DNA from 3 places in the Allobosea sp. 29B genome. Region 1 is predicted to be linked to each of the others. Evidence: predicted binding sites of a transcription regulator. Region 1 holds the regulator's gene; each other region holds the start of a gene.
The links. Region 1 encodes LexA, which represses DNA repair genes until DNA is damaged. Its sites were predicted from a motif close to TGTTCNNNNTGTGTTCNG; they were not measured.

Region 1 (2,266 bases):
CCCCTGCGGCCGCTCTGGCTCTCGGCCGTCGGCATTCTGACGACCACCATGGTCGCGACCGCGGCGACGGCGCCTTATGGCGTCTACCATTTCCAGACCTTCAACCCGTTCGGCCTGCTCGGCAATGCGCTGGCGCTGCCCTTCGTCTCGCTGATCGTGATGCCCGCCGCGGTCTTCGGCGTGCTCGCCTATCCGTTCGGGCTCGACTGGCCGGCCTGGGCGCTGATGGGCTGGGCCTCCGGCTATGTGCTCCAGCTTGCCCATTGGGTCGCCGGCATCGACCGCTCGACCGTAGTGCTGCCTGCTTTCGGCTCGACCGCCCTGATCCTGTTCTCGCTGTCGCTGCTCTGGCTGACCTTGTGGACGACGGCGCTGCGCTTCCTTGCCGCGCTGCCCTTGGTCGGCGGGCTGGCGCTGGCCTCGGCTCCGTCACGGCCCGACATCCTGATCGAGCGTGACGGCTCGGGCGTGCTGGTGCGGGGGCAGGAGGGGAAGATGGTGCTGGCCGGCAAGCCGAGCCGCTTCGTGCTGACGCAATGGCTGCATGCCGACGGCGATTCGCGCGCGCCTGACGATGCGGCGCTGCGCAATGGCGCCGCTTGCGATGCGCGCGGCTGCATCATCCGCCTGCCGGACGGGCGCAGCGTCGCCTATACGCGCGACCGCATTGCCTTGGTCGAAGACTGCCAGCGCGCCGACCTCGTGGTGACGTCACTTTATTGGACAGCCCCTTGCGCTGCCCGCCTGATCGACCGCAGCGCGCTCATCCGCGACGGCGCCACCGCCTATCACGCGGCTGGTGGCGGCTGGCGCGCCTATACGGCCGACGAGGTCACGCGCCTGCGTCCATGGACCCGGGCGCGACCGGAACCGAGGCCAGCGCCCGAATCAACACCTGCTCCGGCAACTGCCGCAGCAGCTGCGGAGTCGGCACAGGATGCCGAGGCGCTTCAGTAGCGCCGCATCAGGTTGACGAGCCGGCCCTGGATCTTGACCCGGTCGGGCCCGAGCACGCGCGTCTCGTAGGCGGGGTTGGCGGCCTCGAGCGCGATCGAGGAGCCGCGCTTGCGCAGCCGCTTCAGCGTCGCTTCCTCGTCGTCGATCAGGGCGACGATGATGTCGCCAGTATTGGCGGTGTCCTGCTTGCGGATCACGACGGTGTCGCCGTCGAGGATGCCGGCTTCGATCATCGAATCGCCGCGGACTTCGAGGGCGTAATGCTCGCCGCCGCCGAGCATGTCGGCCGGCATCGTAACGCTATGGCTGCGATCCTGTATCGCCGAGATCGGCGTGCCGGCAGCGATGCGGCCCATGACGGGAATGGAAACCGTCGAACGCCCGTTCTCTTCAGCAGCCGGGCGCGGCTTTGCCAGAGTGGCTGCCGGGGCGGGGGCAGGCGGGGTCTGGCCAAGGCCGCCCTGGACAATGGAGGGGCTGAAGCGGCCGCGCTGCGCCTGCGGTCCGCCGATGCCGTCCGGCATCTTGATGACTTCGAGGGCGCGGGCCCGGTTCGGAAGCCGGCGAATGAAGCCGCGCTCCTCCAGCGCCATGATCAGGCGATGAATGCCCGACTTGGAGCGCAGGTCGAGCGCATCCTTCATCTCGTCGAAGGAGGGCGGCACGCCGGATTCGCGCAGGCGCTCATGGATGAAGCGAAGCAGTTCGAACTGTTTGCGTGTCAGCATGGTCGCGCCGCTCGCCTCTCGGGCTAGAATCGAAACAAAGCACGAACACCATAGCTGTTCGCTTTGTGTTCCGCAAGGGATTGCCCGAGCAGAACGCATGCTTCCAGAGCGTTGTCATCCCGGGCGACCGAATGGGAGACCCGGGATCCATTCCGGAGCCTTTCCGAATGAGGTTCCGGAATGGATCCCGGATCGGCGCCGCTGACGCGGCTTGTCCGGAATGACAAGGTGTGAGGATTGGAACTCTGGCTAGCGCAACCGGATGATCCGGCAGGGATCGCCCGCTTTGGCCGCTTCGGCAAAGGCCGGGCGGATCACCAGGGCTTCGGCGCGCGACAGGTTCGCCAGCATCGAGGAATCCTGCTTGGCGAAGGGCCTGACCCGCCGCTCGCCATCGATGGTCTCGACAGTGGCGCGCAGATAGTCCTGGCGCTCGTCATTGGCCGGCAGATCGACGGCGAGGATGGCGGCTTCGCTGCGATCGCGCTCGGGCTCGGCGATGCCGAGCAGGGCTTCGACCAGCGGCATCGCGAAGAGATGGCCGCAGACGATCGAGGAGACCGGGTTTCCGGGCAGGCCGA
Region 2 (2,266 bases), 900 kb from region 1:
CAGCGCAGCCTCGGCCCCGGCGACAGCGCCCCACCGCAGTCCTGGGCGGCCGGATCGGCAAGGTGATCTCCCGCAGCACCGTCTTCTGCCTCGGGCTGGCGCAGCTCATCTCCTGGGGCGTGTCCTATTATCTGGTCGGCGCCTTCGGCGAGCGGATCGCAAGCGAGCTCGGCTGGTCGCAGGCGATCATCCATGGTGGGCTCTCGGCCGGCCTGCTGGTGATGGGGCTGACCTCCGGCACGGTCGGCCGCCTGATCGACCGCCATGGCGGCCGCACCGTGATGTGCGTGGGCTCGGTGCTTACCGCCGTCGGCTGCCTCGGCCTCGCCTTTGCCCATACGATCGCCGCCTATTACGCCGCCTGGCTCTGCCTCGGCCTCGCCATGCGGCTCAGCCTCTACGATGCCGCCTTCGCGGCGCTGGCCCGGATCGGCGGCGGCGCCGCGCGCCGGCCGATCGCCCAGATCACCCTGCTCGGCGGCCTCGCCTCGACCGTGTTCTGGCCGCTCGGTCATGCGCTCGCCGAGCAGTTCGGCTGGCGCGGCGCGCTGATCGCCTATGCCGGCTTCGCGCTGCTCACCTTGCCGCTGCATCTGACGCTGCCGACCGTCTCGGCGCGGCCTTTGTCCGACGCAGCCGCGAAGCCGGTCGTCACGCTCAGCCCGGCCGATACCCGCTTCGCCGGCCTGCTCTATGCGCTGATCGTTACCTTCGCGGGCATCCTCAATGCCGGCATGTCCGCCCATATGATCGGCATCCTCGCGGGACTCGGCCTGCCGGCCGCGGCCGCGGTCTGGATCGGCTCGACCCGCGGCATCGGCCAGTCGCTGGCGCGGCTCGGCGAGGTGCTGTTCGGGGCGAAGACCAGCCCGTTCGACCTCAACCTCGTCGCCTGCCTGGTGCTGCCGCTCTGCTTCGTCGTCGGCCTCGCCGGCGGCGCGAGTGCCTTTGCGGCGCTCGCTTTCGCATTCTGCTACGGCGCCGGCAACGGCGTGCTGACGATCACGCGCGGCACGCTGCCGCTGATGCTGTTCGATCCGAAAAGCTATGGCGCCTATGTCGGCCGCCTGCTGGCGCCCGGCTTCTTCCTCTCGGCTGCCTCGCCGCTCGCCTATGCCTTGCTGATCGAGCGTTATGGCGCCTCGGCAGCGCTGATCCTGTCCGGGACGCTGGCGCTGGCCATGCTGGTCTCGGCGATCCTGCTGCGGCGGCGCTTCCGCGGCCTGCCACGCTCCTGACAATCGCTGTCAGCACACCCCACAAGAACAATGCGGCAACATCGGCGGCTGCGTGCTACTCATGCCCGCCTCTCGCCCGGCCGCACTGGCATGGCCCGGCGATTGCCCTATCTGTACGGCTTAAGCTCAATTCGGACACCACCATGGCTCGCAAGACCACGCTCGCCGAACAGGCCGCGACGCTGGAAGACATGTTCGATCGCAACCGTGCGGCCGATCCGAACGCCCGCGTCATCTCGGTGCGCGGCGCGCGCGAGCACAATCTCAAGAACATCGACCTCGCGATCCCGCGCGACAAGCTCGTGGTGTTCACCGGGCTTTCCGGCTCGGGCAAATCCTCGCTCGCCTTCGACACGATCTATGCGGAAGGCCAGCGCCGCTATGTCGAGTCGCTCTCGGCCTATGCCCGCCAGTTCCTCGAGATGATGCAGAAGCCCGATGTCGACCAGATCGACGGGCTCTCTCCCGCCATCTCGATCGAGCAGAAGACGACTTCGAAGAACCCGCGCTCGACCGTCGGCACCGTCACCGAGATCCACGACTATATGCGCCTGCTCTGGGCGCGCGCCGGCATCCCCTATTCGCCCGCGACCGGCCTGCCGATCGAGAGCCAGACCGTGCAGCAGATGGTCGACCGGCTGGTCGAACTGCCGGAGAAGACGCGCGGCTACCTGCTCGCGCCGGTGGTGCGCGGCCGCAAGGGTGAGTTCCGCAAGGAGATGGCCGACTGGCTGAAGCGCGGCTTCCAGCGCGTCAAGGTCAATGGCGAGTTCTACGAGATCCCCGACGCGCCGGCGCTCGACAAGAAGTTCAAGCACGACATCGACGTGGTGGTCGATCGTATCGTCATCCGGCCCGATCTCGGCGCCCGCCTCGCCGACTCGCTGGAGCAGGCGCTCGACCTCGCCGAGGGCATCGCCGTCTTCGAATATGCCGACGAGAAGGAGGAGAACGGCGAGGCCCGCCGCGTCACCTTCTCCTCGAAATTCGCCTGCCCGGTCTCCGGCTTCACCATCCCCGAGATCGAG
Region 3 (2,266 bases), 2.2 Mb from region 1:
CCATCAGGTCGGCGCCGAGGCCGGCGAGCCGGTCATGCATGTCGCCGGCCGTGGCGTTGCCGTCGATCGCAAGCCGCTCGACCATGGCGACGGGGCCGGTATCGAGCCCCTCCTCCATCTTCATCACGCAGACGCCGGTCTCGGCATCGCCCGCCATGATGGCTCGCTGGATCGGCGCGGCACCGCGCCAGCGTGGCAGCAGCGAAGCGTGCAGATTGAGGCAGCCGAGTTCCGGCACCTCCAGGATCGCCTTGGGCAGGATCAGGCCATAGGCGACGACGACGGCGACATCGGCCTGGTGCGAGGCCATGATCTCGACCGCCTCGGGCGTCTTCAGCGTCTTCGGCGAGAACACCGGGATGCCGAAGCGCTCGGCCGTGACCTGGACCGGCGAGGGCCGCAGCTCCATGCCGCGCCCGGCCGGCGCCGGAGCGCGGGTGTAGACGGAGACGACCTCGTGGCCCTGGCCGATGATCTCGGTCAGGGTGGGCACGGCGAAATCCGGCGTGCCCATGAAGATGACGCGCAAGCTCATAGTGTTTTGCCCCGACCGGTCAGGCCGCGCTCTCCCGTTTCGCCGCCTTGGCGAAGCGCTTGTTGACTCGGTCGCGCTTCAGCCGTGACAGGTAGTCGATGAAGAGCACGCCGTTGAGATGGTCGATCTCATGTTGCAGGCAGGTGGCGAGCAGGCCATCGGCCTCGATCTCCTGCGCCTTGCCGTCGAGATCGCGATAGGTGACCTTGACCCGCGCCGGCCGCTCGACCTCCTCGTAATATTCGGGGATCGAGAGGCAGCCCTCCTCATAGGAGCTGAATTCCTCCGAGCGCCAGGTCACTTCGGGGTTGATGAGGACCATCGGCTCGCGCTCCTGCTCCTCGCCTTCCTCCGCCTTCTTCGAGACGTCCAGCGTAACAAGGCGGACTGGCTCGCCGACCTGGATCGCGGCGAGGCCGATTCCCGGCGCGTCATACATCGTCTCCAGCATGTCGTCCGCCAGCTTGCGGATCTCCGGCGTGATGTCGCCGATCGGTGCGGAAACCTTGCGCAGCATCGAGTCGGGCAGGATGACGAGGGGGCGGATAGCCATAGGGCGCTCTGGGACGTTTTCAGGAGTTGCCGCGACATAAGCACTTGTGACGAAGCGGTCAAACTGTTCCGCTTATGTTCTAGATTTACGGCCGAGATCGTGTAGGCTTGCGGCATGAACCAGATCGCCTTCGTCCTGCTGGAGCGCCCCGTGAACTGGGCCGAGGCTGCCTTCGGCTTCGCCGGACTGACGCTCGCTTTGCTGGTGCTGGCACTGCTTTCGTCCTGGCGCGCGGCGCGCCGGCGCGAGATCGAGGCGGCGATGGCGGCCGAGCGTGCTCGCGAGATGGACGACAAGGTCGCCGAGATGAACCGGCAGCAGGCCGAGCTCAGCGGCCGCATGCAGACGATGGCCGAGATCCTCTCGACCCGGCAGGGCGACCTCGCCCGCATCATGGCCGAACGGATGGACGGCCTGCGCCAGCAGGTCGGCGCCGGGCTGGAACAGAATGTCCGCCAGACCAATGAGAGCCTCGGCAAGCTGCAGGAGCGCCTGGCCGTCATCGACAACGCCCAGAAGAACCTGACCGAGCTCACCAGCGAAGTGGTGACGCTGAAGGACGTGCTCGCCAACAAGCAGGCGCGCGGCGCCTATGGCCAGGGCCGGATGGAGGCGATCATCCGCGACGGTCTTCCAGCGGCTTTCTTCTCGTTTCAACCAACGCTCTCGACCGGCAAGCGACCGGACTGTCTGGTCACCCTGCCGGGCGACGGGCGCGGCCTCGTCATCGACGCGAAATTCCCGCTGGAGAGCTTCACCATGCTGCGCGAGGCACGCGGCGAGGAGGCGAAGAAGCAGGCTTCGGCACGGGTGCGCGCCGATGTCGGCCAGCACGTCAAGGACATCGCCGAACGCTATTTCCTGCCCGGCGAGACACAGGACATGGCGCTGCTCTTCGTGCCGTCGGAGGCGATCTATGCCGACCTGCACGAGCATTTCGACGATATCATCCAGAAGGCGCACCGGGCACGCGTGATGATCGTCTCGCCCTCGCTGCTGGCGCTGGCGATCCAGCTGATGCAGTCGCTGGTACGCGATGCGCGCATGCGCGAGGAAGCGCAGGTGATCCAGTCCGAAGTCGGCAAGCTGCTCGACGATGTCCGCCGCCTCGGCGACCGGGTCGACAAGCTCGACAGCCACTTCCGCCAGGCGCAAGACGACGTCGCCCAGATCAAGAC

Region 2: uvrA (excinuclease ABC subunit UvrA) is a predicted target of LexA. The motif match lies at 1,262-1,279, and genes of this name have one in related genera.
Region 3: rmuC (DNA recombination protein RmuC) is a predicted target of LexA. The motif match lies at 1,153-1,170, and genes of this name have one in related genera.

What each region holds. Positions count from the first base shown of each region.
Region 1 covers NZ_LR733817.1:5,407,374-5,409,639, reverse strand. Annotated here, with positions in the region: gene GV161_RS26200 (ComEC/Rec2 family competence protein) at 1-957, shown strand, start outside; gene lexA (transcriptional repressor LexA) at 951-1,685, opposite strand; gene glp (gephyrin-like molybdotransferase Glp) at 1,935-2,266, opposite strand, start outside.
Region 2 covers NZ_LR733817.1:4,502,548-4,504,813, reverse strand. Annotated here, with positions in the region: gene GV161_RS21965 (GNAT family N-acetyltransferase) at 1-66, shown strand, start outside; gene GV161_RS21960 (MFS transporter) at 63-1,238, shown strand; gene uvrA (excinuclease ABC subunit UvrA) at 1,430-2,266, shown strand, end outside.
Region 3 covers NZ_LR733817.1:3,211,417-3,213,682, reverse strand. Annotated here, with positions in the region: gene fmt (methionyl-tRNA formyltransferase) at 1-535, opposite strand, end outside; gene def (peptide deformylase) at 555-1,088, opposite strand; gene rmuC (DNA recombination protein RmuC) at 1,203-2,266, shown strand, end outside.